Regions from separate parts of the Mesorhizobium sp. DCY119 genome, predicted to be linked through region 1. Evidence: predicted binding sites of a transcription regulator. Region 1 holds the regulator's gene; each other region holds the start of a gene.
The links. The regulator PhoB, encoded in region 1, activates phosphate uptake and scavenging genes when phosphate is short. The targets are predictions, from matches to a motif close to TGTCATNNANCTGTCAT.
Positions count from the first base shown of each region.

Region 2: a site for PhoB is predicted at 2,603-2,619, ahead of DZG07_RS13075 (bifunctional 2',3'-cyclic-nucleotide 2'-phosphodiesterase/3'-nucleotidase). Genes of this name have one in related genera too.
Region 3: a site for PhoB is predicted at 2,556-2,572, ahead of DZG07_RS01085 (PhoX family phosphatase). Genes of this name have one in related genera too.
Region 4: a site for PhoB is predicted at 1,579-1,595, ahead of phnC (phosphonate ABC transporter ATP-binding protein). Genes of this name have one in related genera too.

Region 1 is NZ_CP031834.1:1,131,088-1,135,296, forward strand. It holds gene pstB (phosphate ABC transporter ATP-binding protein PstB) at 1-349, shown strand, start outside; gene phoU (phosphate signaling complex protein PhoU) at 383-1,090, shown strand; gene phoB (phosphate regulon transcriptional regulator PhoB) at 1,212-1,901, shown strand; gene DZG07_RS05490 (ROK family protein) at 1,920-3,161, opposite strand; gene xylF (D-xylose ABC transporter substrate-binding protein) at 3,439-4,209, shown strand, end outside.
Region 2 is NZ_CP031834.1:2,697,169-2,701,377, reverse strand. It holds gene DZG07_RS13080 (hypothetical protein) at 139-453, shown strand; gene DZG07_RS13075 (bifunctional 2',3'-cyclic-nucleotide 2'-phosphodiesterase/3'-nucleotidase) at 535-2,514, opposite strand; gene DZG07_RS13070 (NAD(P)/FAD-dependent oxidoreductase) at 2,640-3,923, opposite strand; gene DZG07_RS13065 (Lrp/AsnC family transcriptional regulator) at 3,999-4,209, opposite strand, start outside.
Region 3 is NZ_CP031834.1:222,710-226,918, forward strand. It holds gene DZG07_RS01080 (hypothetical protein) at 77-415, shown strand; gene DZG07_RS01085 (PhoX family phosphatase) at 504-2,495, opposite strand; gene DZG07_RS01090 (phosphatase PAP2 family protein) at 2,743-3,456, shown strand; gene DZG07_RS01095 (helix-turn-helix transcriptional regulator) at 3,544-3,819, shown strand; gene DZG07_RS01100 (SulP family inorganic anion transporter) at 3,930-4,209, shown strand, end outside.
Region 4 is NZ_CP031834.1:4,741,230-4,745,438, reverse strand. It holds gene phnD (phosphonate ABC transporter substrate-binding protein) at 1-581, opposite strand, end outside; gene phnC (phosphonate ABC transporter ATP-binding protein) at 667-1,509, opposite strand; gene DZG07_RS23205 (cupin domain-containing protein) at 1,678-2,094, opposite strand; gene DZG07_RS23200 (phosphoenolpyruvate hydrolase family protein) at 2,110-2,961, opposite strand; gene DZG07_RS23195 (Tm-1-like ATP-binding domain-containing protein) at 2,969-4,165, opposite strand.

The sequences.
Region 1 (4,209 bases):
GGTCAAGGACCGCCTGCTCGAACCCGGCACCGGCCTTTCCGGCGGCCAGCAGCAGCGCCTGTGCATCGCGCGCGCGATCGCGGTTTCACCCGAAGTGATCCTGATGGATGAGCCGTGCTCGGCGCTCGATCCGATCGCGACTGCAAGGGTCGAGGAACTGATCGACGAACTGCGCCAGAACTACACGATCGTCATCGTCACCCACTCGATGCAGCAGGCCGCGCGCGTTTCGCAGCGCACGGCGATGTTCCATCTCGGCTATCTCGTCGAAGAAGGTGCGACCGACAAGATGTTCACCAACCCCGACGACAAGCGAACCCAGGACTACATCACCGGCCGCTTCGGCTGACGCGAACACGACGCGGATTGCAAGGACAGCATCATGGGCGAACATACCGTCACCTCTTTCGATGAAGATCTGGGACATATCGACCGTCTCATCCGGGATATGGGCGACCTGGCCGGCTCGATGGTCAGCGCTTCGATCCAGGCGCTGGTCCAGTCGGACAATGCGCTCGGCCAGCGCGTCGTTTCGGACGACGCCATCATGGACGCGCGCCAGCGCGAGCTCGATGAGCGCGCGATCACGCTGATCGCCAAGCGCCAGCCGATGGCGCAGGACCTGCGCGCCGTGGTCGGCGCCATCCGCATGGCCGGCGATCTGGAGCGAATCGGCGACCTTGCCAAGAACATCGCCAAGCGCGTCAGCGCTGTCGGCCAGAGCGCTACGCCGCGCGACCTTGCCCATTCGATCGAGGCGATGTCGGGCATGGTGCTGGATCAGGTTCGGGAGGTGGTCGACCACTATGTGTCGCGTCGGCCTGAAGAGTTGCAGGCGCTGCGCGCCGCCGATGAGAAGATCGACGTCAAATACACCGCCGTGTTCCGCGAGCTCCTGACCTACATGATGGAAGACCCGCGCAACATAACCGCTTGCACACATCTCCTGTTCTGCGCCAAGAATCTGGAGCGTATCGGCGACCATGTCACCAACATTGCCGAAAACGCCTATTATGTGATGACCGGCAAGCAGCTTCCGCTCAATCGGCCGAAGCAGGACGAAACTTCGATGACTGCACCGGCCGCGTGAGGCGGGTCGGCAGCGAAGCTTTAAAAGGGTAAGCTTGTTCCACCGGCGGTGCGAACCCGCCGGACACCATGCGAAAGGCGAGGGGGCTCGAACCGGATCGCGTTAACAGGACGGCAAATTGATGATCGCACCCAAAGTCATGGTGGTCGAAGACGAAGAGCCGCTGGGCGTGCTGCTTCGCTATAATCTCGAATCGGAAGGCTATCAGGTCGAGATCGTGCCGCGCGGCGACGAGGCCGAAATCCGGCTTCAGGAAAACGTACCCGATCTTCTGGTGCTGGACTGGATGCTGCCGGCGGTTTCCGGCATCGAGCTTTGCCGGCGGCTGAGAATGCGCCCCGAAACCGAGCGCCTGCCGATCATCATGCTGACGGCGCGTGGTGAAGAAAGCGACCGCGTGCGCGGGCTTTCCACCGGGGCCGACGACTATCTGGTCAAGCCGTTCTCAACGCCGGAATTCATGGCGCGGGTGAGGGCGCTTTTGCGCCGCGCCAAGCCGGAAGTGCTGTCCAGCGTGCTCAAGGTCGGCGACATCGTGCTCGACCGCGAGGCGCACCGCGTCTATCGCAAGAAGAGCGAGATCAAGCTTGGGCCGACGGAATTCCGCCTGCTCGAATTCATGATGCGCCATCCCGGCCGAGTCTTCTCGCGCAGCCAGCTTCTCGACAATGTCTGGGGCGAGACGATCTATATCGATGAGCGCACGGTGGACGTGCATGTCGGCCGGTTGCGCAAGGCCGTCAACACGGGCCGCATGCCCGATGTCATCCGCACCATTCGCGGCTCGGGCTACGCCATCCGCGAGGACTGAGCGGTTGCCTGACGCTTCTCAGGCAACCTTGTGGCCGGCTGCTGCCGGGCTTGAGCCCGGCGCAAAAATCTCCTGATCGACAAAGGTCAGCGCCTGCATGGTGCTGCCCTCGCGGATGAGTGGTAGCTCGTTCGGCTCTGTATCGAAGGAAATCGCCTTGTTGTGCTGGCCGCCGGCGGTCTTGTCGATCGCTTCGCGCAGCGCCGGCTCGATCAGGTCGAAAGCGGTCGCGCCGATGCCGACGACGGCCACCGGAGCAGGATCGATCAGCGCGAACAGGCTTCCCAAGCCGAAGCCGATCGCTTCGCCGGCCTTGCGGAACGCTTCGCGCTCGGGGCCGGGCCCTGCACGCGCCACATCTGCCAGCATGCGCATGTCGCCATCGCTGATGTCGGCAAGCGGCGCGTCGTCTTCGCTTGCCTGTTTTGCCTTACGCCATATTGCGTAGTTGCCGGCATAGGCTTCGACGCAGCCGCGGCGGCCGCAGCGGCAGAGCGCGCCATCGGGCCGGTGGATCATATGGCCGAACTCGCCGCCGGAGGATTGCGTGCCGGTGAAGAGGTCGCCCTTCAGCACCATGCCCATGCCGATGCCGTGCGAAAGCAGCACGGCGATGAAGTCGTTGTGGTAGCGCTCGGGCTTGCGCCATCTCAGCGCCACCGCGATCATGTTGCAGTCGTTCTCGACGGTCACCGGAATGCCGGTTGCTTCCTCGATGATGTCGGCGAACGCGATGTGGGTATGCGCCGTGATCGGCGTCCACAGCATGGCTCGGGAGGTGGAATCGGTGATGCCCTGCACGGCCATGCCGATGCGCATCACGCGCCGGCCGGCCGATTTACGCAGCGCGATCTGCCGGCGCACCATGGCCACGCATTCGCCGATCAAGCCGTCGCGCGACATGGTTAGCGTTTCAAGCTTGCGCTCTTCCTCGGACACGACCTCACCGGAATAGTCGACGATCGCGACCGAAAGGAAGTTCAGGGAAAGGACGACGGTGACGATTTCGGCGGCATCGGGGTTCAGTTCCAGCGCCACCTGTGGCCGCCCGCGCTTTTGTGACGACGCCTCGGGTCCCTTGGCCTCCAGCAGGATGCCCTCGGCGATGAGGTCCGACGAGATTGCGGAAATGGTCGAGTGGCTGAGGCCGGTCGAGCCGGCGATTTCGGTGCGCGACGGCTGTTGCGCCTGGCGCACGGCGGCAATGACCATGGCGCGGTTGCGCTTGCGCAGATCGTCGTGACGGATCGCGACCGACATGTTTTCGTATTCCTCCCGGGAGCCTGTTCATTCCGCCGAAGCGGAACGGCTCCTGCCTTGTTGTTGGACCGCGATCACTCCTCGGACGAGGGTTCCTGGCCTTTGCAACCGTTGCGAACCATCCCTTCACCAGACAGGCCCGTCAACAGCGGCACAAGGATATTGACAGAACTCTGCGCATGCGTCATTCTTTTTTTCGAGGCTCGAAAAAAAGAGCTTCTGGGTGGGCCCGAGGGCCAAAGTATCGTTGCGCTGTCATGGCGCCAGGGAGGAAATCATGAAGAAGTTTGCAACCGCCATGCTGGCGGGTGTTGCGCTGTCCATGTCGCTGGGCGCTGTTGCGCATGCGAAGGACAAGATCGTCGGCGTGTCGTGGTCGAATTTCCAGGAAGAGCGCTGGAAGACCGACGAAGCCGCGATCAAGGCTGCTCTCGAAGCATCCGGCGACAAGTACATTTCCGCTGACGCGCAGTCGTCGGCTGCCAAGCAGCTCACCGACGTCGAAAGCCTGATCAGCCAGGGCGCCAACGCGCTCATCATCCTGGCACAGGATTCGAGCGCCATCGGACCGGCCGTCGAAAAGGCCGTTGCCGAAGGCATTCCGGTTGTCGGCTATGACCGCCTGATCGAAAACAAGGACGCCTTCTACCTGACCTTCGACAACAAGGAAGTCGGGCGCATGCAGGCCAAGGGCGTGTTCGACGTCAAGCCGGAAGGCAACTACGTCTTCATCAAGGGCTCGGGTTCCGATCCGAACGCGGACTTCCTGTTCGCTGGTGCAATGGAAGTGCTCAAGGACGCGATCGACTCGGGCAAGATCAAGAATGTCGGCGAGGCCTATACCGATGGCTGGCTGCCCGCCAACGCGCAGAAGAACATGGAGCAGTTCCTGACCGCCAACGACAACAAGGTCGATGCAGTCGTTGCCGCCAATGACGGCACTGCCGGCGGCGCGATTGCCGCTCTCGACGCCCAGGGCCTGGCCGGCTCGGTTCCGGTTTCGGGACAGGATGCCGACCATGCAGCACTCAACCGCATCGCGCTTGGC
Region 2 (4,209 bases), 1.6 Mb from region 1:
TCTCGGTTACTTCATTTGAAGTTGAGCATCCCGGTACATAAATCACACTCTGCAATCGAAGATATTGAATCTCTTGACGATTTGTATCTTCAAAAATTCTGCCGAAGAAAATTCGGCCAAGAAAAATGGAGACTAAAAATGAGAAAGATCATCCTTTCCCTCGCCGCCGTTCTTTTGACCACCGGCGCATCCCTCGCGAATGACCGTTACGGCGATGCCGCTCCTTCCTCGGTCGTCGTCAGCGCTCCGAGGACCATCGATTACTCCGGCACGGCCGCCATCGGCGCCACCAGCACCGGCGTCAAGAACGACCGCTACGGCGATGCCGCTCCGAATTCGGTTGTTGTCAGCCAGCCCAAGAGCCTCGACTACTCGGGCACGGCCGCCATCGGCGCAACCACCAACGGCCTCAAGAACAACCGTTACGGTGACGGTGCGAACTCGATGTACTGATCGAGCGGTCCCTGCGGGACTGAGTTGAACGCAAAGGGCGGCAGACCTGGTCTGCCGCCCTTTTTGTTTATTCCGGTGACCTCAGAGCGTGATGCGGTATTTCCCAAAACCTTCCGCACCTTCGCCGGCCGCCTCGATCTTGACGCCCTTCACATTGGCGATCAGATCCTTTGCCTTCGGGCCGGTTTCGAACAGAACCGACGTTCCTTCCAGTGGCGCAAAGCTCCAGTTGTCGTCGGCCGACGGGTTGATCGTCTTCTGGTCGATGATGTAGCGCACGATCACGTCGCGGTTGGTGTCCGGCGCCTCATAGATGATCTTGGACGCGTTGATCTCCGGGAAATTGCCGCCGCCGCCGGCGCGGTAGTTGTTCGTCGCGACGACGAATTTCGCAGCCGGATCAATGGGTTTTCCGTCGAACATCAGATCGACGATGCGGTTGGAGCCGGCGTTGATGACGGCACCCTTCGGATCGTATTTCGGCGGCTGCGACAGGTCGATCTTGTAACTGACGCCGTCGATCACATCGAAATTGTAGGACGGGAAGTCGGTGTTGATCAGCGGCTGGTCGGCCTTGCCCTTCTCGACCTGATTGAAGATGCCGGCCGACATTTCCAGCCAGTCCTTCACCTGCGCGCCGGTGATCTCTACCGCCCGCACTGTGTTCGGGTAGAGATAGAGGTCGGCGACGTTCTTGATCGCGATGTCGCCGGTCGGCACGTCGGTATAATAATCCGGCCCGCCGCGGCCGCCTGACTTGAAGGGCGCTGCCGCCGAAAGCACCGGCAAGTCCTTGTACTGCGTGTCCTTCAGCAGGTCCTTGATGTACCAGGTCTGCGCCTGGCTGACGATCTGTACGGACGGATCGTCAGCGACCAGCGCGAAATAGGAATAGAGCGGCGCGGATGTCTTGCCGACCGGACGGCGCACATAGGCGAGCGTTGCCTCGTGATCCTCCTTGAGCGCATCGACGATGCGCTTGTCGTCCTCGACCGTCGCCTTGTTCTTGTTCTCGACGCGCTCATAGATCGGCCGCGCCTCGGATGTCGCCGAGACCACCTTCCATTTGCCGCCGTCCGCCTCCAGCATCAGGTCGATAAGGCCCATATGCGAGCCCCAGAAGCCGCCCATGACGGCCGGCTTGCCCTGCAGCGTGCCCTTTGCCGTATCGACGCCTTCCAGCCCCTGAAAGTCCTTCGGGCCGGGGAAGACGAGGTGCTGGTGCCCTGTGAAGACGGCATCGATGCCGTCCACGCCGGCGAGGAAGAACGAGGCGTTCTCCATCAGGTCGCCCTGCTTGTTGTCGATGCCGGAATGCGAGAGCGCAATGACGATGTCGGCGCCCTCCTCCTTCATCTGCGGCACCCAGGCTTTTGCCGCTTCCACGATGTCGCGCGTCAGCACGTTGCCGGTCAGGTTCTTGGCGTCCCAGATCATGATCTGCGGCGGCACGAAGCCGATGATGCCGATCTTGATTGGATGCTCTGCGCCCGCGCCGTCCTTCACCTTCTTGTCGAGGATCACATAGGGCTTGAGGTAGAGCTTGTCGTCGCGCGGGTTGGAGGCAAGCTCGGTGCCCTTGACCAGGTTGGCGCAGACGAACGGGAAATTGGCCCCGGCCAGCACCTTGTCCATGAAGGACAGGCCGTAATTGAATTCATGGTTGCCGAGCGTCGAGCATTCGTAGCCGAGCAGGTTCATGCCCTTCATGACGGGATGCACATCGCCTTCCTTCAGGCCCTTCTCATAGGCGACATAGTCGCCCATCGGGTTGCCCTGCAGGAGATCGCCATTGTCGATCAGCATCGAATTGGTCGCTTCCTTGCGCACTGCATCGATCAGCGAAGCGGTGCGGGAAAGACCCATCGTGTCGTTCGGCTTGTCGGCATAATAGTCGTAGGGCAGCACGTTCACATGGATGTCGGTCGTTTCCATGATCCTGAGATGCGCCTGATTGGCCTGCGCTCGTGCCGAAAACGGATGCAGCATGACGAAGGCCCCGGTTGCCGCGGCACCTGCTAAAAAAGACCGCCGCGACAAGGGATGAAGCAACTCGGACATGGTTTTCTCCTGGAGATTGATCTCGAAAAAAATCGACGTCGAAACGATGAGTTTCGCGCCGAATTTTTACCAAGTCCAGCAGGAACAGGTGACGCGCCGATGACAATTTGTCGGCTAATCAGCGATCATTTCGGTTTTGCAGGCGCCTGCGCCGAGCCCTGCGTGATCAGCCGGGCGCTGCGCTGGCCTGTCGTATAGATCCACAGCCAGCTCAGCGCGACGGAGAGCCTGTTGCGAAGGCCGATCAGGAAATAGATGTGCGCAAGGCCCCAGAGCCACCATGCAATGCGCCCGTTGAGCTTGATCCAGCCGAAGTCGATCACCGCAGCGCGCTTGCCGATGGTGGCGAGATTGCCGTCGTTCTTGTAGCGAAACGGCCGCGCCGAATTGTCACCCTTCAACCGGGCCTTGATCGTTGCCGCTACATGCCAGCCCTGCTGCTTTGCGGCGGGCGCGACACCGGGAACGGGCTTGCCTTCAGGCGTCGTGACATGTGCCGTATCGCCAATCACGAATATCTCGGGGTGCCCGGCAACCGTGAGATCAGGCTCCACCATTACACGCCCTGCCCGGTCGGCCGAGGCGCCCAGCCATTCGGCGGCCGGAGATGCAGCGACGCCAGCCGCCCAGATGATAGTCTTTGCCGGCAGATGCTGCCCGCCATAGACCACGCCCTGTGCATTGCATTCAGAAACCGCCCGGCCAAGCTCGACTTCGACACCAAGCTTTTCGAGCGCGCTCTTCGCATAGGCCGATTGCGCCGGCACGAAAGCCGAAAGCACGCGCTCGCCGGCCTCGATCAGCACCACGCGGGCTTCGCGTGTGTCGATGTTGCGAAACTCGCGCGGCAGCGTGTCATGCGCCAGTTCGGCGATCGTGCCGGCCAGTTCCACACCGGTCGGACCGCCGCCGATGATCACGAAAGTCAAACGCGCACGGCGGCGTTCGGGATCGGTTTCCCGCTCGGCCTTCTCGAAGGCCATCAATATGCGCCGGCGGATGGTCGTCGCATCCTCCAGCGTCTTCAGGCCGGGCGCATAAGGCTCCCATTCGTCATGGCCGAAATAGGCGTGCCGCGCACCGGTCGCCAGCACCAGCGTGTCGTAGGGAATAGCTTCGCCGTCCTCCATCAGCACCCGCTTGCCGGCCTTGTCGACGCCGGCAACCGTGCCGAGAAGCGTGGTCACATCCTCGCGGTTGCGCAGCAATTGGCGTATCGGCCACGCGATCTCTGACGTCGCCAGCGATGTGGTGGCAACCTGATACAGAAGCGGCTGGAACAGATGATGGTTGCGCCGGTCGATGATCGTGATGCGCACCGGCACACCGGTCAGGTTGCGCGTGGCCTCCAGGCCGCCGAACCCAGCACCGACGACGACGACGTGATGTGGGCTGGGGACAGGATCCATTGGGCTCGCCTTTGGAAAGAGTAAGATGTGCGGATTATGAAGCAGAGCCGCGAACAAACAACGCGGCAGCGTGTCTCACGCCAGTTCCGGCTTCATGCCGAGCGCGGTGCGGTCGATGATCTCGCGCAGCGCAAAGGACGAGTTGATCTTGGTCACATGCGGCATGGCCGACAGCCATTCCTTGTGGATGCGCTCGTAATCGGCGAGGTCCTTGGCGGCAATGCGCAGGATGTAGTCGTATTCGCCCGACATCAGATGGCAGGACAGGATGTTGGGACAGCGCTTC
Region 3 (4,209 bases), 910 kb from region 1:
GCCCGAGAGATCGCGAAAAGGGGCTGGATGCCGGGCGACAAGCCTCGGGCGCGACCATGTGCCCATGGAGAACGAATTGTCCCTGTCCGGCTTCGCCCAACTCATCGCCTCGACGGTGATCTTCCTGCTCGCCGCAACCGGCGCCAAATACTGGGCGCTGGCACCGAGCATTCCCAAGCTGCTGCTGACGCTGGCGCTCTATTCGCTCGGCAATCTCATCATGCTGCGGCTGGTACGCGAATTCGGCATGGCTTCGGCCTTCAGCCTGTCGGCCGTGATCCAGCTTGTCGCGGTCAATGTAATCGCGCTGGCGTTTTTCGGCGAGAAATTGAGCCTTGTTCAGAGCGGCGGGATCGTGCTGGCGATCGTGGCCGTTGGGCTGATCACGCTCGGTCCGGCAGCGGGCGGGCAGTAAGAATTTTTGAGGCGGGCGCTGCCTCTCATCCGGCCCTTCGGGCCAGCTTCTCCCCGTAAACGGGGAGAAGGAAGAAGCTCGGGCAACCTCAAACCGCGATCTTGCCGCCGCCCTGCTTGGTGATGGCGACGACGGCCGGACGTACCGGCATATCGTCCTTGAAATCAGGCCAGCGGGTCGACAGGTCTTCGTAGTAGGACGGGCGGCCAAAGCCTTCCCAGTCCTCGCCGCCATCGCCCGGATGCTGGACGGCGACGAACATCGACTGCATGTCGGGCGCCAGCAGCGGGCCGCACATTTCGGCACCCACCGGCACGCGGAAGAACAGTTTCGAGGTCGCCCTCGCCTCGCCTTCGGTGTCGACCGCCCAGATGCCGTCGGTGCGGCCGGTGGCTTTCGGCGAATTGCCGTCGGTGGCGACCCAGAGGCGGCCATCGGCGTCGACGGCGCAGTTGTCGGGCATGCCGAACCAGCCGTTGGCAGTCGTCGCCGTCGAGAAGGATGCGCCGACCTCGGCCACCGAAGGGTCACCGCACTTCAGCAGCACTTCCCACTTGCCCTTGGTCGCGGCGAAATCGCCGCCCTCTTCCACCAGTTCAATGAGATGGCCGAAGGCGTTTTCGGCGCGCGGATTGGCGGCGTCGACCTGATCGGCCTTGCGCTTGGTGTTGTTGGTCAGCATGACATAGACCTTGCCGTTGACGGCATTGGGCTGAATGTCTTCGGGGCGGTCCATCTTGGTCGCACCGAGCAGGTCGCCGGCGCGGCGGGTCTCGATCAGCACGTCGGCCTGGCTGGCAAAGCCGTTTTCGGCAGTCAGCGGGCCCTGGCCGAACACCACCGGCAGCCATTCGAACGAGCCGTCGTCGGCGAATTTGGCGACATAGAGCGTGCCTTCGTCGAGCAGGTCGAGATTGGCGGCGCGATCGTCAGGATTGAACTTGCCGGCGGTAACGAATTTGTAGACGTAGTCGAAGCGCTCGTCGTCGCCGAGATAGAAGACGACCTGGCCGTCCTTGGCGACGATCGATTCGGCGCCCTCATGCTTGAAGCGGCCCATGGCGGTGCGCTTCTTCGGCAGCGAGTTCGGGTCGTTGACGTCGACCTCGACGATCCAGCCAAAACGATTCGCTTCGTTGGGCTCCTTGGACACATCGAAGCGATCGTAGAAATTGGCCCACTGATAGGTGCCTTCGGGAATGCCCATGCGCTTGTAGTTGGCAGCTTCCTTGTGGTCAGCAGGCAGCTCGCCGGCGAAATAGCCGTGGATGTTCTCCTCAGCCATCACATAGGTGCCCCAGGGCGTGACGCCGCCGGCGCAGTTGTTGAAGGTGCCGAAGACTTTCGTGCCGGTTGCGTCTGCGCCGGTCTTGACGCGGTCATGGCCGGCGACCGGGCCGGAAAGCTGCATTTCGGTGGTGGAGGTGATGCGGCGGTTGAGCTTGCCGTCCTTGACGGCCTGCCACTTGCCGCCTTCCTTCTTGATCTCGACGATGGTGCCGCCATGGGCCGCCATTTCGATGTCGACGCGCTTCTGGTCAGCGTCGGCAACCTTGATCTTGCCTTCGGCCACCGTGACGATGCCGGGGAACATCAGGTGCTCATTGGTGTATTCGTGGTTGACGACGAGAAGGCCATGCTCGGAAGAGCCTTCGAGTGGAATGAAGCCGACATAATCGTTGTTGTAGCCGAACTGTTTTGCCTGGGCCTCAGCCGACTGGTTCTTCGGGTCGAATTCTGGCGCATCGGCAAACAGTGGATCGCCCCAGCGCAGCAGCACGTCGGCGTCATAGCCGGCGGCAACGTGGTGCTTTTCATCGATACCGGCCTCGATCTCGTCGAAGTTGAAGGCGGAGCCGCTTGCGGCGCGCGCATTGTCGGCGGTGATCAGCGCGAGCGGGCTGACGGTGGCGGCGATGGCCGAAACGGCGAGCGAACCTTTGAGGAAGCCGCGGCGCGAGAAACGCGAGGCGATGATTTCGCCCATGGTCGGGTTTTCCGTCGGATTGTGGCCGGGGCCGTCATTCTCCTCGAGCTGGCTGGTGCGGAAAACGGCTTCCGGGGGAAAATGATCGTTCATCAGCGTGTCCTCTGGCTTGATCGGTGGCTTGGGGATGAAACCGACGGCTAAAGCGGCTGCGTAACAGGAAGATGACGCTATCGCGCCGTGAGTTCAAATAACAATGCGCACGGCCTCATCTGCTTGACGGACCATCGGAATTTCCGAAAACCGGGCATGAAAAAAGTTGCGGCATTTGCGCCGGCCCGCTTGCCCGCCTATTGAAGGCACCGCATCTATTGTGCCGACGAAACAGCCTGGGGTTTTCATGCCGACATTTCTGGCAAATCTGCGCGGCAAGGTGGAGTTCACCGTGCTGCCTGCGGCGATCATCATCGCCGGCGGGCTGTGGGGCTTCGTCGAGTTGATGGAGGTGGCGCGCGATGCGGCCCCTCACGGCTTCGACACGCAGATCCTCCTGGCCTTTCGCACGCCGGGTGACCCGAGTACGCCGATCGGACCGTTCTGGATGGAGGATGTCATGCGCGACATCACCAGCCTCGGCGGCGGGGCCATCCTCGTGGCCATCGTCACCGTCACGATCATTTACCTCCTGATCACACGCCGCATTGCGACGGCATTGTTCGTCTTCGTTGCCATCACCGGCGGCCAGGCGCTGAACGGCCTGCTGAAGCTTGGCATCGACCGCCCGCGCCCGGAACTGGTATCGCATCTGGTCAATGTGCACACGCTGAGCTTTCCGAGCAGCCATGCGATGATGTCGGCGGTGACCTTCCTGACGCTGGGCACGCTGCTGGCGCGGCGGATGACCGGGCGCGCGACCAAGATCTATGTGCTGTTCGTCGCCGTTCTGCTGACTTTCCTGGTGGGGCTGAGCCGCATCTATCTCGGCGTTCACTGGCCTTCGGACGTGCTGGCCGGATGGTGCGCCGGCTCGGCCTGGGCGATGCTGTGCTGGCTGGTCGGGCGCTGGTTCCTGCGGCAAGGCACTCCGGAAGACGCCGCATCCGGACCCGCCTGATGGATTTACACCTCATATTCATGCTTGAAACATCATGATAACTGTATCATACATTCATATTGCGGACTCAGACGGGAGTTCTGACCAGTGATCACAGCTGCGCAAATGCGCGCCGCACGGGCGCTGGCCGGGATAGACCAGAAGACGCTTGCCGAACGCGCCGGCGTTTCGCTTCCGACTATTCAGCGTATGGAAGCAAGCGACGGTGTGGTGCGGGGCGTGGTCGACACGCTGGTCAAGGTCATTCAGGCGCTCGAGAAATCGGGCGTCGAACTGATCGGGGAAAACCAGCCGAGCGAGGGCAGCGGCAGGGGCGTGCGCCTCAGGCAGCCGGCGCCCGACCGGAACGGCTCCAACGGCTGATCCGCAAAGAGTCGCGACGGCGACCGCCGACATGATGCGAGGGTGACCGGCCTGCCGGCACCGCTGATCCAGCCGACGATCCCGCCGCCTTCATATGCGGAAGGCAGTTCATGGATACGCTTCGTCAATCACGGCATCAGGCATCACGGCAGGCAGAGCCCAGCTTCGCGGAATTGTTCACGCCCAAGCTGATCACGGTTCTTCGCGAAGGCTATCATCTCCCGCAATTCAAGGCAGATGTGATTGCCGGATTGACCGTCGCGATCGTCGCATTGCCGCTGTCGATGGCGATCGCGATTGCCTCGGGTGTCGGGCCGGAACGCGGACTGTTCACGGCAATCGTCGGTGGCTTCATCGTTTCGCTGCTCGGCGGCAGCCGGTTCCAGATCG
Region 4 (4,209 bases), 1.2 Mb from region 1:
AACTTGCCGTCCTTGACGGCCAGAACCAGGTTTTCATGGCCGCCGCCGAAGCCGGTCTCGCCGAAATAATCCTTCACCGCGACGTTGCCGATATCCTTGGGCAGCGAGGTGACGGGGATCAGGTAGCCCGAGGTCGAATCCGGGTCGGCGAAGCCGAGCTTCTTGCCCTTCATGTCGGCCAGCGTCTTGATGCCCGAATCCTTGCGGGCGACCATGATCGAATAATAGCCCTTCGAACCGTCGGTCTGGACGGTGGTCAGGATCGGCTCGACCGCGTCGGCGTTGGCGAGGTAGATCTTGGCATAGCCGGAGGCGCCGAGTTCGGCGTAGTCGAGCGTGCCGCCGAGCAGGCCCTGGATGACGCCGTCATAATCGGTGGCCGGGAAAAGCTTCACTTCCTTGACGCCGATGGCGGCCGGAAGCGTGTCGGCGAGGCACTGGTAGTTGCGCAGGCTGTCGGCTTCGTTTTCGCCGCCGAGAATGCCGACGCGGAAGACTTCCGGGCTATCGGCATGAGCTGCCGTGGCGCCGGCCAGAGTGGCGAGCGCAACCGCGCCCAAAAGGGCTTTCCTTGGGAACATGGACGTGTCTCCTGTTAATTCCAATTGATATCGATGTGTCTTTTGCAGAACCGGCCCTTCACGCGGGCGAAACGATCACGGACGCTCAGTGGCCGGCATAGGCGGGCTGGAGCGATCCGGCGGATTCGAGTTTGCGCAACCGCTCGGGGCGGATGCTGGTCGAGGTGATGGCCTCGGAGATTTCTTCGCCATTGGCATCGGCGCCATAGACGAGGCGCACGGCCTCGCGGGTGAGGCTTTCAGGCGCGCCATCGAACACCACCTTGCCGCCGGCCATGCCGATGATGCGGTTGCAATAGGCCCGCGCCGTGTCCAGCGTGTGCAGATTGGTGATGACGGTGATGCCTTCCTTGAGGTTGATGTCGCGCAGCGAATCCATCACCACCTTGGCGTTCATCGGGTCGAGCGAGGCGATCGGCTCGTCGGCCAGGATCAGTTTCGGCTGCTGCATCAAGGCGCGCGCAATAGCCACGCGCTGCTGCTGGCCGCCCGAAAGCGTGCCGGCGCGCTGAAGCGCGGTCGGCGCGATATCAAGGCGCTCAAGCGCTGCGATCGCCTGGGCGCGCTCCTCGTTCGAGAATATGCTGAGCAGGTTCAGTGCGGTGGAACGGTGGTTCAGCCGGCCGAGCAGGACATTGGTCAGCACGTCGAGGCGCGGCACGAGGTTGAACTGCTGGAAGATCATGGCGCAGTCGCGCTGCCATCGCCGCAGCGTCGCGCCCCGATGAGCCGACACTTCCTCGCCCTCAAAAAAAATCGACCCCTGGGTGGGATCGATGAGACGGTTGATCATGCGCAGAAGCGTCGATTTGCCGGCGCCGGAACGGCCGATGATGCCAACCATCTGGCCCTGCTGGATTTCCAGCGCGACGCCGTCAACGGCGGTCTTCTTGCCAAATCGGCGCGAGACGTTTCGGATTTCGAGCATGGCGACTTTCCCGTTCGGCTGTTTCAGCCTCATGGGAAGAATTGGCTACCGGACCAACATGAAAGCGCGGTGTCAGTTCGATGTCAGTTTTGTTACGCTCCACAGTCGTGACGGCAATTATGACTGCTTTCAATCGATGAAATCGCTGGGAAAGCGGGGTTGAAAGCGTCAGGCAGCGCCCGGTGGGACCAGTCTGAAATCGGGCAGTTCGCGCAGCGCCAGTTCCGGCCCGGCGGGTGAATAGACGACGAAAAGCTGCATCGGGCCGTCGCCGGTGTTGGTGGTGGAATGGAACCGGCTTTCCGGCACATAGACGGTGCAGCCCGGCCCGACCTTCTGCACGACCGGATTGCCGGCCTCGTCCTCGACCATCTGCTCGCCGCTGCCGGAAATCACGAAGATGATCTCCTCCGCGCCCGGATGGTTGTGACGCGTATGGCCCTGGCCCTTCTGCAGGTCGACGACGCCGCCGGAAAATCGCGCCGCACCATTCACCTCGGGCGCAACGGTCAGCGCCAGCCGGCCCCAGTCGAAGGCGAAGGTGTTCACGTCCTTCGGATAGACGAAATTGCGTTCCTTGCTCATGGGCAAAACTCCTCCTCAGTTCTGGTTCGCGGCCGGCATCAGCGTCAGGTCCTTGAAGCTCGCCGTCTGGTCACGGATCGCGGCTTCAGCCGGCAGCCGTTCCATCGAGCTCGCGCCGTAGAAGCCGTGGCAGCCGCTGGCATTTTCCAGGATGTGGCGTGCGTCCTCCGGCATCGAGATCGGCCCGCCATGGCAAAGCACGATGACGTCCTTGCGCGTCGAGCGCGCTGCCTCGGCAATCGCGTCGATTTCCTTGACGCAATCGTCCAGCGTCTTGGCCGAAGTCGCGCCGATCGAGCCGCCGGTCGTCACGCCCATATGGGCAACGACGATGTCGGCACCCGCCTTGGTCATGGCGCGGGCCTCGTCGGGATTGAACACATAGGGTGTGGTCAGGAGGTCGAGCCCATGCGCCTCGGCGATCATGTCGACCTCGAGGCCGTAGCCCATGCCGGTCTCCTCGAAGCTCTGGCGCATCGTGCCGTCGAACAGGCCGATGGTCGGAAAGTTCTGCACGCCCGAAAATCCCATATCCCTGAGCTCGGCAAGGAAGCGCGGCATCAGGATGAACGGGTCGGTGCCGTTGACACCCGCCAGAACCGGCGTGTGCCTGACCACCGGCAGCACCTCGACTGCCATTTCCTTGACGATTTCGTTGGCGTTGCCATAGGCGAGCAGGCCCGCTGCCGAACCGCGCCCGGCCATGCGGTAGCGGCCCGAATTGTAGATGATGATGAGGTCGATGCCGCCGGCTTCCTCGGCCTTGGCCGACAGGCCGGTGCCCGCTCCGCCGCCGACGATCGGCACGCCACGCTCGATCATGTCGCGGAATTTTTCGAGGATTTTCTTGCGGGGGATAGCCGGCATTTTGGTCTCACTGTTTTGCGATGGCGAGGAAGGCCGCAACTGCAGCCTGCGCGAATTCGGGATCGTTGATGTGCAGCGGCAGGCGCTCGATGCGCCGGTTGGGTGCCGGCTTCAGGCTCGTCTCGATGGCATCGAAGAGTGCGGCGTCGGCTTCCGGATCGAAGAAAGCGCCGCCCTCGATATCGAGCGCGGAAACACCTTTTTCGGGAATGAGAAAATGCATCGGCCCCTCGCAGGCGCTGAGCTTGCGGCCGATCCATTGGCCGATCTGGCGGCATTCATTGGCGGTCGTGCGCATCAGCGTCACGTTGGAATTGTGCTGGTAGAACAGCCGCTCGCGATAGCGCACCGGCACCGTTTCCGGCGCCCAGAAATTCACCATGTCCAGCGCCCCGGCCGAGCCGACATAGGGCAGTCTGGTCCGGGCGATCGCATCCAGCCTGTCCTCGCCGGCAGCCAGCACGCCGCCGAATAGCAGGTCGCAGATTTCCGTCGTGGTGATGTCGATGACGCCGTCCAGCATCCCGCTGTCTGCGAGCTTTTCCATCGTCCGCCCGCCGGTGCCGGTGGCGTGGAAGACGAGGCAGTCATAACGGTCGCGCAACTGCTCCGAAATTGCCGTCACACACGGCGTAGTCACCCCGAACATCGTCAACCCGATCGCCGGCCTGCCATCCTCGATACTGGCCGGATTGGCCGCCATGCCGGCGATCGCCTGCGCGGCATTGGAGAGCACCACGCGACTGATGCGGTTCAGCCCGGCAAGGTCGGTGATCGACGGCACCATGATGATGTCGGATACGCCGACATAAGGCGAGACGTCGCCCGAGGCGAGTGTCGAGACCATGATCTTGGGCAGGCCGAGCGGCAGTTCGCGCATGCCGGCGGTCACGATCGAGGTGCCGCCACCGCCGCCTATGCCGATGATGCCGGCAATGTCGTTCCGCGTCGTGATGAACCGCGAAAACGCATCCGCCATCGCCGCCACGGCGCGGCCACGGTCGCCGCTGGCGAGTTCCGCCTGGGTCGTGTCCGTGCCATGCCGGGCGACCTCGGCGGCGGAAATCTCCACCGCGATTCCGGCAGGCGTCGTGCCGACATCGACCCGCACCGGCGCGGCACCAAGTGCTGCGATCTGTGCCGCGAGATAGTCGAGCTCCTCGCCCTTTGTGTCGGCTGTGCCGACCACATAGATGCGCTTCACGGGTCCCTCCCTGCCGCGACCATTTTCCCCCGTCGCGGCGTCTC